2 regions of the Marinobacter sp. DUT-3 genome follow, and region 2 is predicted to be linked to the other one. Evidence: riboswitches for the same ligand, from Rfam matches in the RefSeq annotation. Region 2 holds a riboswitch; the other holds the start of a gene.
The links. A riboswitch is a leader RNA that binds a small molecule or an ion and turns the genes downstream of it on or off. The one in region 2 is predicted to bind cobalamin.
Positions count from the first base shown of each region.

Region 1: another riboswitch for cobalamin. It lies ahead of ACQUWM_RS12410 (ribonucleoside-diphosphate reductase subunit alpha); the one in region 2 lies ahead of ACQUWM_RS15435 (TonB-dependent receptor plug domain-containing protein).

Region 1 is NZ_JBNRMG010000008.1:4,768-13,358, reverse strand. Features, by position in the region: gene ACQUWM_RS12425 (universal stress protein) at 1-352, shown strand, start outside; gene ACQUWM_RS12420 (substrate-binding periplasmic protein) at 477-1,241, shown strand; gene ACQUWM_RS12415 (DUF3047 domain-containing protein) at 1,243-1,965, opposite strand; cobalamin riboswitch at 2,056-2,272, shown strand; gene ACQUWM_RS12410 (ribonucleoside-diphosphate reductase subunit alpha) at 2,429-5,200, shown strand; gene ACQUWM_RS12405 (ribonucleotide-diphosphate reductase subunit beta) at 5,263-6,321, shown strand; gene ACQUWM_RS12400 (VRR-NUC domain-containing protein) at 6,735-7,814, shown strand; gene ACQUWM_RS12395 (GFA family protein) at 8,044-8,424, shown strand; gene ACQUWM_RS12390 (NIPSNAP family protein) at 8,559-8,591, shown strand, end outside.
Region 2 is NZ_JBNRMG010000011.1:26,432-35,022, forward strand. Features, by position in the region: gene ACQUWM_RS15430 (cobaltochelatase subunit CobN) at 1-3,389, opposite strand, end outside; gene ACQUWM_RS15435 (TonB-dependent receptor plug domain-containing protein) at 3,412-5,370, opposite strand; cobalamin riboswitch at 5,366-5,579, opposite strand; gene cobD (threonine-phosphate decarboxylase CobD) at 5,591-6,622, opposite strand; gene cbiB (adenosylcobinamide-phosphate synthase CbiB) at 6,619-7,551, opposite strand; gene cobT (nicotinate-nucleotide--dimethylbenzimidazole phosphoribosyltransferase) at 7,845-8,591, shown strand, end outside.

The DNA.
Region 1 (8,591 bases), on a different contig from region 2:
GCTGGCGTTCGACGGTTCCGCGACCGCGTTCAAGGGTATCGAACTGCTGGCCAACAGCCCGGTGTTCAGGGGCTTTCCCCTGCACCTGGTGATGATCGGCCCGGACACCAACGATCGCTGGGAACAGCTCAAGAAAGCCGAGCGTATGCTGGCGGACCTGGGGTGTGAAGTGCATCTGGCCATTCGTGCCGGCGATGTGGAGAAAACCCTGCACGCCTATCAGGATGAGCACGATATCGACCTGCTGGTCATGGGCGCCTATGGCCATTCCCGCATTCGTCAGTTCCTGGTGGGCAGTACCACCACCAACATGCTCAAGACCGCCGAGAAGCCCCTGGTTATCCTGCGCTAGGGGTGGGTGAGAGCGACGTGCATAATCGCTGCGCTCTGTTAGTCTTTAATGAGACCGCAACAAAACGATGAAGGCTATGGGCAGACGGTGTTTTCGGTTTTACAGGGCGTGGGCACTGGCTACCATGCTGGCCGCTGCAGGGCTGATGGTAGTGGGGCCTGCCCAGGCCGATGGCGACCGCCCGGTGCTGAGAATTGCCTACGCTGAATTCCCGCCCATTGAATACCGTAATGCCGATGGCGAAGCGGATGGCCTGTTCATTGATCTGACCCGCAAAGTGGCGGAGGAAGCCGGTTACACGCCGGATTTTATCTATCTGCCGGTGAGCCGGATCTATCTTTACATGCAAAACGGAAACATCGATGTCTGGCCCGGCATGACCGGTATTCCGTCCCTCAAGGATGCGGTGCTGGAAACCTGGGTCAGTCCGATTCCGGTGCAACTCAGCGCCTGGTACGTGGAGGGCACGCCACCGCTGACCCACCTGGACGACCTTAACGGCAAGACACTGATTGTGATTGGCGGCTACACCTATGGCGGCCTGCTGGGCAGGCTGGAAGCCTTCGATAACATAGAGATAACCGAAGCGCCCAACCACCGCTCAGGTATCGATATGTTAAAGCGTAACCGCGGCGACTATCTGCTCGACTACCGGCAGCCCGTGCGGGAAATTCTCACGCATCCTTCGGATCGGATGCTCAGGGATTCCGAAGTCAGAACCCGCAACGGCGCCTGGATCTTCTCCCTGGCCAACCCGAGGGCTGCCATCCTGCGTGAGGAATTCGACGATGCCTACCTGCGGCTGGTGGAGCGGGGTGAAGTTCCACCGGCGCGAGAGCTGAACAAGGGCTTTTTCATACCCGGTTACCCGGAAGATCTGCTGCAGTAACTCACTGACTTAATTTCAGGTCGCCATACCAGGCGGTAGCCGATTCCCCGGTGTTGTCGGAATCCGACATGATGGCCACGCCCCTCAGACGCGGGGGCTCGTCACCGAACGCTGCCCGGTAATCCGCCACGATATCCCGCTCCACGGTTACCCATTCGCCGGCCTTCTCCTCACCGGAGGTGACCGCAATCATCATGGTTTCCTCGGCGTAAGGGTTGGCTACGGTTTCCCCCTTTGCAAGCTGGTTGGCCCAGATGTAGTTGATGGCATTGCCCGGTAGCTCTTCGCCAAACAGGGCTTCCACGGTCTTGCGTTTGGCACGCTCGAACCAGCCGGCCTTGTCCGGTTCGAACTCGAACGCCACATAGATGCGGGCAGGGTAGTCGTCCCCGGACTTCTTGCGGGCATCCCCTTTTTCAAAGGTGTTGGATACCTTCCACCGCCAACGCAGAACCAGCGAATCCCCGGGGTCGACATCCAGGCGGGCAATCAGGCCTGAGGCACTGTTACGGGTTTGGGCCTCGATCACCTGGGTGCCGTCTTCCTCAATCAGTCGGTAGGTGGTGTGGCGATCGATTTTCGGGAATTCCAGTGGCTCCCAGCCATCGTCCAGCTGATCCATTTGCGAAAACGGCTTGATGGTGGTGCCCGCAACCACGACCCCGCTGGCGACCAGTAGTGCCGTGCCCAGAAACAGCGACTTCAGTGAATCCGGTTTTTTCATAGTAGCGTCCATTGATGAATCCGATGACTGTGTGGTTGACCGCGACCGTCATAAAAAGTGCCTTGTTGCCGTGGCATTTCGTGTATATAGTGTCCCTATCCTTGGTCATATACCAGATATAGTGTTTATTTTCTAAACACTTCGACGGTATCGGGAATCCGGTGAGACTCCGGAACTGACGCGCAGCGGTATTGGGGAACAAGCGTGGCACCATGACACTGGCAACCGCCGGGAAGTCGCCACGCAAGGCCGAACCACACGGTTCACGCCCCTGAGTCCGAAGACCTGCCAGGGAAAACAACTGCACCTTCGCGTTCAAGGTGAGCAGGACCGGATCAGGTACATACCCGTGGCCCCTTAGGTCGGATTAGCACAGCGTAATCCGACATCATTGGCTGCCGCCTCCCCGATTCTCTGCCTACGCGAAGGACAAGCAAACCAACGCGTACTCAGGAGAACCGACATGTCCACCGCCACTGCGGCCCACCCCCCGGCCGATGCTTCCCAACCAGACGATACCGCTTCCCTTCAGGTAATTAAACGCAACGGCACCCTCGTTGGATTCAATCCAGCGAAAATCAGCGTGGCCGTCACCAAGGCATTCCTGGCGGTGGAAGGCGATAAAGCCGCCGGCTCCGCCCACATCCATGATGCCGTCCAGCGGGTCACCGAGCAGGTCATACACGCCATCAGCCGGCGCCTGAAAGCCGGTGGCAAGGTGCATATCGAAGACATCCAGGACCAGGTGGAACTGGCGTTGATGCGGGCCGAAGAGCAAAAGGTTGCCCGCGCCTACGTGCTGTACCGGGAAGAACACGCCCGCGAACGGGCTCTTCATTCACCGATGGAAGCCCACCCGCACCTGACCGTCAAACAGGCCAATGGCGACACCGTGCCGCTGGACCTGGGCCTGATGAAGCTTCAGGTAGAGCAGGCCGCAGCCGGGCTGGAAGGCATTGATGGCGAATCCCTGGTGGAAGACGCCCTGCGCAATCTCTATGACGGCATCGGCGAGGAAGACGTGCTGTCGGCACTGGTGATGACCGCCCGTGGTCGCATCGAACAGGAGCCGGACTACAGCGCGGTCACCGCCCGCCTCCTGCTGGAACAACTACGCATGGAAACCGCCACGGCGTTGGACCTGCCCCGCAGCCTGCCGCTGGCGGAGATTTATCCCCAGGCCCTGAGTGCTTTTATCGAAGCCGGCATTCAGTACGAATTGCTGGACGAGGCCCTGGCCACGTTCGACCTGGAGCGCCTGGGCGCGGCCATCAAGCCGGAACAGGACCTGCAATTCGGTTTCCTCGGCCTGCAGACCCTGTACGATCGCTACTTCCTGCACTGGAACGGTGCCCGCCTGGAGCTGCCCCAGGTGTTCTTCATGCGCGTGGCCATGGGCCTGGCGCTGCGGGAAGACAACCCCAACGAACGGGCCATCGAGTTCTATAACCTGTTGTCGTCCTTCGACTACATGGCGTCCACACCGACGCTGTTCAACAGCGGTACCCGCCATTCCCAGCTGTCCTCCTGCTACCTCACCACCGTAGGTGACGACCTGGAAGGCATCTACGGCGCCATCCGCGACAACGCCATGCTGTCCAAATGGGCCGGCGGTCTGGGCAACGACTGGACGCCGGTGCGCGCGCTGGGCTCCCACATCAAGGGCACCAACGGCCAGAGCCAGGGCGTGGTGCCGTTTCTGAAAGTGGTGAATGACACCGCCGTGGCGGTGAACCAGGGCGGCAAGCGCAAGGGCGCGGTGTGCGCCTACCTGGAAAGCTGGCACCTGGACATCGAGGAATTCCTGGAGCTGCGCAAGAACACCGGCGATGAACGCCGCCGCACCCACGACATGAACACCGCCAACTGGGTGCCGGACCTGCTGATCGAACGCATGCGCGAAGACCGCGACTGGACCCTGTTCTCCCCCAGCGACGTGCCGGACCTGCACGACCTGTATGGCAACGCCTTCCGTGAACGCTACGAGCATTACGAGGCGCTGGCGGAGCAGGGCAAGATCAAACTGTCCAAGAAAATCCCTGCCAAACAGCTCTGGCGCAAGATGCTCACCGTGCTGTTCGAGACCGGCCACCCGTGGATCACTTTCAAGGACCCGTGCAACCTGCGTTCTCCGCAACAGCACCAGGGCGTGGTGCACAGCTCCAATCTGTGCACTGAAATCACCCTCAACACCAGCGCCGACGAAATCGCCGTGTGCAACCTGGGCTCGGTGAACCTGGCGGCCCATATCCGCGATGGTGAGCTGGACGTACAACGTTTGGAGCGTACCGTAGCCACCGCCGTGCGCATGCTCGATAACGTCATCGACATCAACTACTACGCTGTACCCCAGGCCAGAAACTCCAATCTGAAGCATCGCCCGGTCGGCCTGGGCCTGATGGGCTTTCAGGACGCGCTGTATCAACTCGGTCTGCCGTACACCAGCCCGGAGGCGGTGGAATTTGCCGATGTCGCCATGGAACAGCTCAGCTACTTCGCCATCCGCGCCTCGGCCACCCTGGCCGGCGAACGGGGTGCCTATGAAACCTACGAAGGCTCCCTGTGGCATCAGGGCACCCTGCCCATCGACTCCATCAAGCTGCTGAAGGAAGCCCGGCGCGAAGGCGACCTGTCTGTGAACACCAACGTCCGGCTGGACTGGACCCCGGTGCGGGAGCTGATCGCGAAGAACGGCATGCGCAACAGCAACGTCATGGCGATTGCCCCCACAGCGACCATTTCCAACATCGTGGGTGTGTCCCAGTCCATCGAACCGGCGTATCAGAACCTGTTCGTGAAATCGAACCTCTCCGGCGAGTTTACCGTGGTCAACCCGTCATTGGTGCGGGACCTCAAGGCCGAAGGCCTGTGGGACAACGTGATGGTCAACGACCTGAAATACTTCGACGGCAGCGTGCAACAGATTGACCGCATTCCGAATGAACTCAAGGCCCGCTACGCCACCGCGTTCGAGATCGACCCCCGATGGCTGGTGGAAGCCGCCTCGCGCCGCCAGAAATGGCTCGACCAGGCCCAGAGCCTGAATCTCTACATGGCCGAACCCAGCGGCAAGAAACTGGACGCCCTGTACCAACTGGCCTGGGAACGCGGTCTGAAAACCACCTACTACCTGCGCTCGCTGGGCGCTACCGGCGCCGAGAAATCCGCCCCGGTCGCCGCGCCGCAACCCCAGGTATGCAGCATCGACGAGCCCGACTGCGAAGCCTGCCAATAAACCGTAGGTCGGATTAGCAAAGCGTAATCCGACTTCCCAATGAATTTGTACGAGGCATAACCATGCTCAACTGGGACGACGAACCAAATAACCAAACCAAACCGGCAACCCCCGAAGGCCCGGCCCCCGTCAACGTCGACGACAAACGCGTCATCAACGGCGAAACCGACATCAACCAGCTGGCGCCGTTCAAGTACCCCTGGGCCTGGGAGTACTTCATGAACGCCAACAAAAACCACTGGACCCCGCTGGACGTCAACATGGCCCAGGACGTCCACGACTACCACCACCGCCTGACTGCACCGGAGAAGCACGTGTACGAAAACGTGCTGGCTTACCTCACCACCTCCGACATCCTCGCCATGCGCAACATCGGCCTGGCGGTGATGGAGAAAATGAGCGCCCCGGAACTGCAGATCTACCAGGCCCGCCAGGTGTACGAAGAGGCCATGCACACCTGGGCCTACCAGCACTGCATCGAAACACTCAACCTGGACCAGAGTGAAATCTACAACCGCTACCGCGTGGTCCCCGCCATCAACGGCAAGATCCAGATGGCCAACCGTCGCCTGGACGCTGCCATGCGCTCCGACATGAACCTGCGCAACAAGGACGACCTGCAGGAGTTCATCATGTCTTACCTGTTCTTCGCAGCGGTGTTCGAAGGCGCCTGGTTCTACAACGGCTTCAGCCCCATCTTCGCCCTGCAGCGCCGCGGCCTGATGCGCGGCACCGGCGAACAGCTGCAATACATCCTTCGGGACGAAGCCATGCATTTCTCCTTCGGCCTGAAAGTGGTCAACCAGATCCTGGAAGAAGAAAACATCACCCTGGACCCGAAAGCCGTCAGAGACATGTGGGACGAATCCGAAGCCGCAGAAACCGCCTACGCCGACTACATTCTGCGGGACCCGATTCTGGGCTACTCCGCCGAGTACCACAGCGAACAGTTCCGCTTCGTGGCTAACCGCAGGGCCAGAACCGTGGGCCTGGAAGAACCGTTCCCGGGGGCGAAGAACGTCTCGCCCTGGCTCGATGAGCAGGCCACCATGCGCAAGGAGAAGAACTTCTTTGAAACGCGGGTGATTGAGTACCAGACCGGGGCGCAGTTGGAGTGGTAGATCGCGCGGGAAATTGAATGGAAAAACGGTCATTGCGACCATGAACTGGGCACAACTTTGTTTATGAGTAAATTAACTCATGAATTCATGTGCTTACAGATGGTTCCGAAATTTGGGATAGTAGGCGTAATGATCGTTTTTGCATTGTGGTTTTAAGGGCTTAATGCACGGAACTGATTGACGGGACTGGATTTTCTGCCTAGTTTTGAGGGATTGTTGAATTGAGATATGAGTCAGTGGAAAAGTGATCATTCAGACTCATATACAAATGTTATGCATAAATTATGAATACGAATTGCACGCATCGATCGCTGAAATGCCTAAATCAATACGACTTGATTCGCAAATACCAGTGCGAGTTTTGTAAAGAGATAATGATGTGCACCTGTGATAGGGAGCACGGCGAGCGGTTCTTGCCTCACCAGCTTAAATTTGGCTCTTGGTATGGTTCTAGAGAGAGGGTGCCCGTCACACTTGGATTCCAAGAGAACACTTGTCCGGAGTGCAGAGGAGAAAAGCCCGAAGCTGCTCCAAAAGCTCCAATGCATGGTGCAACATCAAAGATAGCCAGGTACTACTGGCGTGAGATTTTTTTTGAGACCACTAAAAGATTCTACGATTCACATCCAGAGATTGACCCGAACGACTCTAGCTTATATGAGTTTAGTTTTCCGGATGAACGGAAGATTATTGAGAAGCAGGTTATTGAAGAGATAAAACGGCTTCATGAAACTTCACCTAAGTATCAATACAACGAGCTATCTCAGTCTGAAGTTATATCTCAAACGAACACCGAAGTTGTTCTCGTCAATGCCGAGCACGTTAAAACTGAAGGGAGAAAAGTCGGTATTCGAGACGATAAAGAAATTGTCTCTGTAGAGGAATTTGCCTCTCGTTATTTTAAGCGTCTCGGATACAGAGTGATGCATGTCGAGAGCGTGCCATTTCACGTTTTGTTCGGTGTATTCATGTTTCTCGTAATCCAAGATTTTGGGGATGATAAAGGTCGCCTCGTCCAGTTTGGAAGTAGAAAGGATTTTGACAACGGTAGGTCAGACGAAGGTCCTATATCTACCATCCTTCCAGAGGATTTTGGAAGCAAGTCGTACTACGAAAGACAAAAAGAATTGATAAATTGGCACATAGGTGAATTAGACGATCTTGAATGGCTTTTCGATTATTGGCTTGGTCATAGTTCTGACTTTAGACAATATCTTTGGGCGCACCGTGACAGCGACGTTTTGAAAGCGAAAGAAGTAATGTGTGTGCTTGGGTTGAAACGCTTAAAGAAGGTGCTTCATTACTTGTCTATGGATTATTGGGGCAATTTTTGCGGATGGCCAGATTTGTTGGTTCACAATGACGATGAGATTCGATTCGTCGAAGTTAAGTCAAAGAACGACAAACTGAGTGAAGATCAAAAAAATTGGCTATTGGGTAATCACGCCCACATGGGTTTTCATGCAACAATTTTTAAAGTCGGCAATGCATAACAATACGCTGTTGCCGGACAATTTTTCCACCGCTTCGCGGTTCCAAAATTGCCGCAAAGCTATGCGTTATGTGTCCTACAGTGGCCTGCTGGCAAGTCCTGAACTCGGAATGAGTGGGAAGCGCTAACCATATTGAACTTGGAGGTAGAGTATAGTGAACAGTCCATTACATAAGGTAAAAGGTCATTGCCGTTGCGGGCAGGTGGAATTTGAAGTTAGCGCAAAGCCAATGATCACAATGGCTTGTCACTGCACAGGGTGTCAGCAAATGACGTCTAGCGCATTTAGCTTGAGCTCGCTATTCCCGAGCGCTGCATTCTCAATTACATCAGGGGAACCTGTTATCGGTGGACTGCATGGGAGCACGCGCCACTTTTTCTGCGGGCATTGTATGAGCTGGCTATTCACACGGCCCGAAGGTATGGATGATTTTGTAAATGTACGCTCAACGATGCTAGAGGGCTCTCGAACCTATAAACCATTCATTGAAACTTACACAGATGAAAAGCTGGAGTGGGCTTTTACCGGCGCAATGCGTAGTTTCTGTAAGTTTCCACCGGAGGAAAAGTTTCCGGAGCTTCTCCAAGAATATGCGCTAAAACAAGAATAAACTCAGCACCGGAGAATATGTTGCAGCACATAACAATAGCAGGCACGGCGACGGCTTTTCCGTTACGGCTTCGCCTTCACTACAAAGCCGCGCGTGCTGAGCGGCGTTACAAGGCCAACTGAAAGGGAGTTCAAGTGGTTACCTGCTACCTAAAGTACGTTATAGAT
Region 2 (8,591 bases):
GAGCGGTCCTGCCAGGCGCCAGTGCGGGTGGCCAGCCGGTTCACGCCGGCGCCGTAGGCTCCCGGTGCGGTGCCAAAGACCCGATGGGCGGCCTCGGCACCGGCATCCCGCGCGGAGGCACCCGCGGCCATCAGCACCCGAGCATCCGCGACCCAGCGGGCCGCGACGCCGTTGACTGCCAGGGTTTCATTACCGCGTTCGCGCATGTCCACCGGCAGATCCGACAGGGCCTGATCCAACGCTTCCACCATGTCCGGGTGTTCCGCTTCGATGGTGTTCGCCGCCCCGGCCAGGGCGTAGCGGGAGGCCAGGTCCAGCCATTCCAGCTGGCTCTCATAGAGGTCCCGGAACAAACCGGAGGTGGTAAAGACCACGTTGCGTCGAACCGGCGTGTCGGTCTCCGGTCCGGCGGGCAGACGTTCCAGCCCCTTCACGATCCCCCGGCTGTTCCACACCGGGCGAATACCCAGCAGTTTCATGCCAAAGGCGATCATTACCCCTTCGTCCCGTACAGTGTCGGAAGCCCAGAGCACCAGGGCATCGCTCTCGCCCGGCTGTTTGCTGTTGTCAGCCATGGCTTCTTCCGCCAGCTCGGTCGCCAGTGACCAGGCCACGCGTGTGGGAATCAGGTCATCAGACAGAGCATGGAAGTTGCGGCCCGTGGGCAATACCGCCGGAGTTCGCAATGGGTCATTACCCTGCCCCGGCGCCACAAAGCGGCCGTCCAGCGCAGCGAGGAAGCTTTGCCGTTCCGCAGCCGGGGAAGCCTTCAGGTTCTGTCGCCAATCCGCCTCAGGAGTGCCAGCCTTGCCGGCCATGGAGTCCAGCATGGTGTCCACCATATCCGCACTCCAGTCGCGGCCGAACACGTGCAGCCCCAGAGGCATGAAGTGTTCCTGCATATCAGTGACGTAGTGGCCCGCTTCGTGCACCAACAGGTCGGGTGATAGTTCGTCCACGGACACTTCGTCCTCCGACAGTCCCATCTCGCCAGCGATTTCCCGCTCCAGGTCCTCGCCGATGTCCAGTATCCGGATTTTCTCCCGCAGCATATCCAGCGCCCGCTCCCGGGTTGGGCTGTCGGGCTCGTTGGCGGACTCCCAGGTTTCCACCAGCTGCCGCAATTCCAGCAAGTCATCATAGAGTTCGGTGGCCGCCAGCGGCGGCGTCAGGTGGCTGATCATCACCCCCAGGGCCCGGCGTTTGGCCTGTATGCCTTCGCCCACACCATCAACGATGTAGGGGTAGATCAGTGGCAGGTCGCCACCCAGCAGATCCGGGTAGTCGTCCCCGGTCAGCCCGGCACGGCGACGAGGAAGAAATTCCCGGGTGGAGTGGCGCCCAACGTACACCAGGGCATCCGCCTGATAGTGATCCCGCAGCCAGTGGTAGAAGCCCACGTATTGATGGGTCGGCGGGAAGGTGGTGTTGGCGTGCAGCAGTTCCTCGTCCACTTCCCAGCCCCGGGGCGGTTGCGGGCCGATATAGATGTTGCCAAATCGCAGGCCGGGGAAGATCAGCCGGTCGTCCACCACCATGGACTGCCCCGGCGCCTCGCCCCAGCCTTTGAGGCCGGGTATCCCGGTATTGGCCAGGGCATCACGACGGGCCTTCAGTTCATCCTGGTGGCCACCTTCGTTCAGCCGACGCTGCCAGAGCGTTTCGTATTCATCCAGCCGGGTCAGGGCGTTCTTGCGGTTGGGGTGCTGGACGTGCTCGATCAGATGGCGCAGGTCGCGGATGCCACGGTTCAGCAGCCCGGTCGCCAGATCTTTCTCACCCATGCCATGGGCCTGTTCCAGTCGCTCGTGCAGGTAGCCCAGGGGGCCGTGGACCATTTCCTGCTGGACTACCACCGGCAGGGTCTCCAGGTAGCGCCGGTAGGTGTCGCTGTCCATGGAGGCCACCTGCCCGGCCATCTCCCTCAGCGCCCGGGGATCATCCGGAAGGCTCACGCCGCGCTGCTGGATCAGGTCTGTGAGCGCTTCCGGGCTGTCCGGCAGCGGGCCGGTGTCGTAGCCTTCATCCTCGAGCCAGGTCAGCATTTCGTAGAGGGAGGCGGGCACATCCAGGTTGTCCGCGCCGATGTTCTGGCGCCCCGGCGGGTGGTTGTAGTAGATGATGGCCACGCGCTTGTCAGCGTTGTCTTTGGTCTGCAAAACCTGCCAGCGCTTCAGGCGATCAGCCACGGCTGCCACCCGGTCCGGCACCGGTTGTGTCAGGGTCAGGGCCACGCCGGTGTGTTCGTCAATCACTTCCGGTTCGGCCGTGGCCAGCACCATGGGCTGGCTGACACCCTGAAGTTCCGGCATGGCCAGTTTGTAGTGCACCTTGTCTGCCGGGATGCCATCAACCGACAGTTGCCACTGGTTGGCGGTGCGGGAGGCCAGTCGCAGGCCCTTGATGACCGGCACATCCAGCTGGGTCAGTGCTTCGGTCACCTGGCGCCGGCCCTCACCGCCGCCAATGGTGAAATCCTGCAGGCTGATGATGCCGGACAGAGTAGCCGGCCCAACAGCGTTATCCAGGGTACGTACCGCTTCCAGGCTGGCCCCGCCCCAGCGGGACAATATCGCAAAGCACTGGATATCCCGGGATTCCAGGGCAGCACAGGTGGCATCCAGCAGGGCCCGGTCTCCGGGGCGGTCGCCGCTGTCCAGGTCCAGCAGGGTCACCACAGGACCGGCTTGCAGCTCCAGATCCCCGGCGTCCTCCAAGGCTTCCCCGTTACGGTAGTAGCGAATCAGTGCCCGCGGTGGTAGCTCAGGCACGGCCAGGTCATGGCCAGCCTGCACCAGCAACCAGCGCAACAGGCCATCCAGATGTTGGGGCGTGCGGCCCTGATAAAGGGCTCGTCCGTCCAGCCAGGGGACCTGTTGCGGGAACTGTTGGCGCAAAGCCTTCCGGTGGGCCTTCACATCGGCTCCCGGCTCCGGGGCTTTCATCAGGTCGTTGAGGGAGGAGGCATCCAGCCCGTCCAGCACAGTCCGGCCCTCCAGGCGGGACAAACGGGTCAGAGTACGGTCACCGTTGACGGCCAGAATAGGAAACCGGCGATCATTCGCCTGATCCCGAACCGCCTGCTCAAGCCGGCCCACCTGGTCGCCAAATACCGCAGCCAGCAGCAACGCATCAGCACGGCCGACCAGTTCATCCAGCGCCTGGTTGTCCAGGGCAGCCAGTTGTTCCGGCGTTCGCAGTACCACCCGGTGATCCGGATTGGCGGCCAGGAATCGCTCCGCCCCGGCGGCCATCTCCGCCGCCGAGCGTTCAGAGACCACGCCAACAACCGTGGCACCGGACACCGGAGGCGAGAACAGCATTGCCAGGCCCAGCAGAAAGGCGAATACCGGGCGGTGAATGTTCCGATCTGGCCGTGTGTTGTTCATACCCTTGCCTCTCAGTGGTCGATCAGATGTCGTAGCGTATGGTCAGCATCGCGGTACGGCCCGCAGAAATGTACTTACTTCCACCAAAGCGCTGTGCGGTGGCGTATTCTTTATCCAACACGTTATCCAGCGACACATTGGTGGTCCAATGGCTATCAATCCGCCATTTCGCCCGCAGATCCCAGGTGGCGAAGCCGGCGATACGCTCATCGTTGTCGGCATCGTCGTAGCGATAGCCCTGTCCCTTCACTGTGGTACCCAGGGAAACCTGGCCAAAGGCCCGGTCCACGTCCACCCGGAACTGCTTGGCGCTGCGGCGGCGGATCCGGTTGTCGGTCTCCCTGTCACGGGGGTCAGTGACCGAAACGGCAGCCTGCACAGTCCATTCATCCAGCTCCAGCCCACCACTCAATTCGGCACCCCGGATGCGCGCTTCGTTTACATTGAACGGGGCAGATCGTCCGTCTATTGTGGTGAACACAATCAGGTCATCGGCGTCGGTCTGATAAATGGCAGCATCCCAGAACCAGTTGGCATACTGCCCGCCGATACCCAGTTCCGCACTGCCGGCGGTTTCCGGTTTCAGGTCCGGATTACCAAAACCGGGGAAGTAGAGGTCATTGAAGGTAGGGGCGCGGAAGGACGTGCTGTAGCTCACCCGGACCCGATGGTTCCGGTCCAGGTCAACGCCCATGGCCACGGCCCCGGTTTCCTCGCGACCGAAGGCCTCGTTGTCGTCCGCCCGCAGGCTCAGTTGAAAGTCGGTCGGACCGAAGTTCAGCAGGGCCTGACCAAAAACAGCAGCGTTTGTTCGACTCGATTCGTCGTATTCTCTGGTGCTGTCAATCTCATCCACCAACAGCTCGCCCCCCACGATGTACTCGTGACGACCAATGCTGATCTGGTTTTCCCAGCGGGCGCTGCGGGTCTTGGTATCAAAGGTGCTTTCGCTGCCGGAGTCGCGGTTATCCGATTCGTCGAGGGATTCCGCCAGCAGGATGCGGCTGCGCCAGTAATCGCTGATGGGGGTGTCCAACCGGAAACCGAGGGTCTGGATGGCGAAGTCGGTATCACCGCCCTCGAATTCGGTATTGCCCTGGGCGCGCATAAGGACAATGCCAGCCTCACCGCCGGAGTCAAACTGGTGGGCGACGGATGCGAGGGCAGAGGTGTTACGAAAACCCTTGTCTTCGCCGCCTTCCACGATCGCGGTGCCGTCGGTTTCCAGATGGCTTGCACTCAGGCTGTATTTCATCCGGCCTTCGGTACCGGCGGCTCCGGCAATATACTCCTGCGTGTTGAAATTGCCGCCACCGGCCTGAACCCAACCCTCATGACCGGTCGGCGCACTGTGGGTGAACGCCTGGATAACGCCGCCAACGGCATCGGCACCGTAAAGATTGCTGCGGGAGCCCCGCACAATTTCCACCCTCTCAATCATCTGCGGCGGGAAATACTGCCAGGCGGCACTGCCGCTGGTGGCCGAGCGCAGGCGCACGCCATCCACCATGAACACGGTGGATTCGCTGCCGGTACCCCGGGTGTACACACTGATGTTCTTGCCGAAAGAGCCATTGCTGGTGATGTCCAGGCCCGGCTGACCTACCAGCAGTTCCTCAAACGTCTGGGGCTGCAGGCGTTCGATGGCCTCTTGATCGATCACGGTAACAGAGGAATCGCTTTCGCCCCGGGTTTTCGGGCCCAGAGTCGCGGTGACCACAATCGGGTCCAGCGTGGATTCGGAAGCTTCATCCCCCAGGGCGGGCTGGGCTGTGATCAACAGGGTTGCCGCAGACAGGGTAGCGGTCGATAGTGCGTACTTCATCTCAACGTCCTCATACTCGTGCACGCCCGCACGAATGGATTGGGTAATGACGTCGGGGCAGGCAATCGGGTAACGGGAGAAGAAGCAGGTGGTCGGGGAGCATCCAGGTCGGGTTGGAGTAGCCGGCACCTGCCACACTGTCGCCCACCGCAACATCTGGCAATTCCAGGCCGGTCTCCGGGCTTATGAGCGGTCTGCCTCAGACAGACCCGGGTGATCGCCTTCCCATACCCTCAGGGGGTACAGTGGCGCATTCGATCACCGTTAACTCAATTACCGTTGCGGGGGCAGCGCTGGACTCTCACCGGCTTCCCGTTTCACCCCTGTGTCGCTTTGCACGGGGCACCTGAAAAAGTGCGGGAAGGCTAGCAATCGGTTAACGATTGGTCAATGACATTCGGCAAGCCGCCAAGGCCTGCGACAGTCGTTCCCACTCCGCTTCGGAACCAGGCAGCCCAAACCGCAGAGCCGGCGGGTGATCGAACCGACGCACCAAGATGCCGTGCCTGGCCAGCCCATCCGTCAATTCCGCCGAGCGTGGGTGCTCAACATATCGAAATAAACGCGTACCGCTGGAGCCATGCAGCCCATAAGACGCCAGTAACCGCCCCAGCCGCTGACTGTCTGCCAACAATCGCTCGGCAGTCGAGGCCTGCCAGCGTTCATCCGCCAGGGCCAGCCGCATCACGTAACGGGCGGGACCACTCACCGTCCAGGGACCAATCGTGCTTCGCAGGCGTTCAGCCAGTTCCGGCCCGGTCAGCACCGCGCCAGCCCGCACACCCGCCAGACCAAAGAACTTACCGAGAGAACGCAATACCACCAGGCCTTCCCGTCCGGTCGCAGCCCCCAGGCTCAGCTCCGGACAGCCGTCAACAAACGCCTCATCGACGATCAGCCATCCGCCCCGGCGTTGCAGCCGCTGGTGCCAGCGCAGCAGACGCTCCGGTTCGACGGTCTCTCCGGTGGGATTGTTGGGGTTGATGCACACCAGCACATCCAGATCGTCCAGCCAGGATTCGTCCTCACCGGCCACCTGTGTCCAATCCAGGCTGACCACCTGATGCCCGGCACAGGACCAGCTATGACCGTGCTCCCGGTAGCCGGGGCTAGGAACGCCCACACGGCACGGGGCTCGCAACCGGGGCAACGCCATGATCGCCTCCTGGCTGCCAGCCACCGGTACACAGGCAGCGTCAGCGGGAGCGCCCGCCCACTGCCGCACCAAGGTTTCCAGGCCATCGTCCGGTTCCGGCAACCGCTGCCAGACCTCCGGCGGCAGATCCGGCACCGGCCAGCCATGGGGATTGATACCCGTAGACAGATCAAGCCACTGATCGCGGGGAATGCCCCAGCGTTTTGCCGCTGCATTGAGTCGTCCGCCATGTTCCGGTGGCGTCATGGTCATATCCCTACGCTCCACAGAACGCCTGCCACGGCAAACAATGCAAGCACGCCAAGCCACAGCCAGACACCCAACCACACCAGGCGGAGCGCACCGTCCACTGTGTCCGCGCTGGCCGCCGGTCCCTGTCCCAGCACCGGTCGCTGTTTTACGCCATTCGCATAAGGCGAAGGGCCGCCCAATGACACCGCCAGGGCTCCGGCACCGGCGGCCATCACCGGCCCGGCATTCGGGCTGTCCCACTGAGGGGCCTGGGTCCGCCAGCATCGCCAGGCCAGGCGGGTGTTGCCAAGCAAGGCATAGGTCAGCGCAGTCAGCCGGGCGGGCACCCAGTTCATGACATCATCCAGGCGGGCGGCCACCCGCCCGAAATACAGATAACGTTCATTGCGATAGCCCCACATGGCATCCAGCGTGTTCACCATCCGATGCAGCAATACCCCGGGAATGCCCGCCACCAGAAACCAGAACAAACTGGCAAACACCGCATCCGCCCCGTTTTCCAGCATCGACTCGCTTGCCGCCGCTGCCACGCCCTGTTCATCTAACGCACTCGCGTTACGGCTGACAATCCGGCCAACCTGTTCTCGTGCAAGCTCAAGGTCGCCGCTATGCAACGCATCCGACACCGCCCGACCATGCTCCATCAGCCCTCTGATCGACAGTGCAAGGTACAACACCAAAGTTTGCAGCAGCAGATACACCCATCCATTCAGCGTCCATCGCAATAGCTCGGCCACCATCAGCACTGGCAGCACCAGGATTAATACGCCCAGCAGCCCCCATGATATTGACCGACCTTTATGCATCGGCGACCGGTTCAACCACCGTTCCACCAATCCCACCAGACGTCCGAACCCTACCAGCGGATGCCAACGGCGAGGTTCGCCAAGCCAGCGATCCAGAAGCACAGCAATAAGGCAAACAATCATGGGGAATACCAAGGCGTTCAAATTGGCGGCATCTCTCTTAAATAGACAAACTTGGGAGCAAGGAATTGGTTGGGTAGGGCTCTCCAAAACACGCTGTGAATACATCCCTGTAAGCTCCGCTCCGCCATCCATGGCTCCGCAGGGTTTTGGAGAGCCCTACCCAACCAATTCCCCAGACTATGGGCGTTCTTGATCAGGCAGGAGTTTACCCGAGTCACCGTCGGCCTTGACACCTTTTCGAGTGGGGTAGACCATTCCCTGTTTTCATTGGCTAGGAATCATTCATGCCTTCTCTGCCTCCAAGCTGGACCCAGCAGCCACCGAAACCAGATACGCTCCGGATCCGACAAGCAACGGATCGCCAGCAGGTTCTAACCAAGCCACCGGGTTCTCTGGGGCAACTGGAACAACTGGCGGTACAACTGGCTGGTCTGCAGAGAGCTGAACAACCAACGGTGGATCCCGTACGAATCACCGTATTTGCCGGCGACCATGGCGTGTGCGAGGAAGGCGTGTCTGCGTTCCCGCAGGAAGTGACAGCACAGATGATCGGCAACTTCGCAGGCGGTGGCGCGGCCATCAGCGTGATGGCAAAACAGCTGGATGCGTCGCTGGAGGTAGTTAATCTGGGCACTGTGGGCGAGGTGCCAGTGTTACCCGGTGTCCGGGACGAACAGATCGCCCCGGCGACGGCCAACCTGGCGGTGACCAACGCGATGACCGAGGCCCAGGTGTGTGCCGCGCTGGCCAGTGGCGACGCGGCGGCCGAACGTGCCGCCAACGCCGGATGCCGGCTGTTTATTGGCGGCGACATGGGCATTGGTAATACCACCAGTGCCGCTGCCCTGGCCTGTGCTCTGCTGAACGAAGCTCCAGAACAACTGGTCGGTCCCGGAACAGGTTTGGACACGGCGGGGATTTCCCGCAAAAGTCAGGTGGTGGCCAGGGCACTGAAACGACACGGTGACAGCACCGATCCTTTGACAGTACTGACCTCTCTTGGCGGCTTTGAGATTGCCGCGCTGACCGGCGCGATTCTG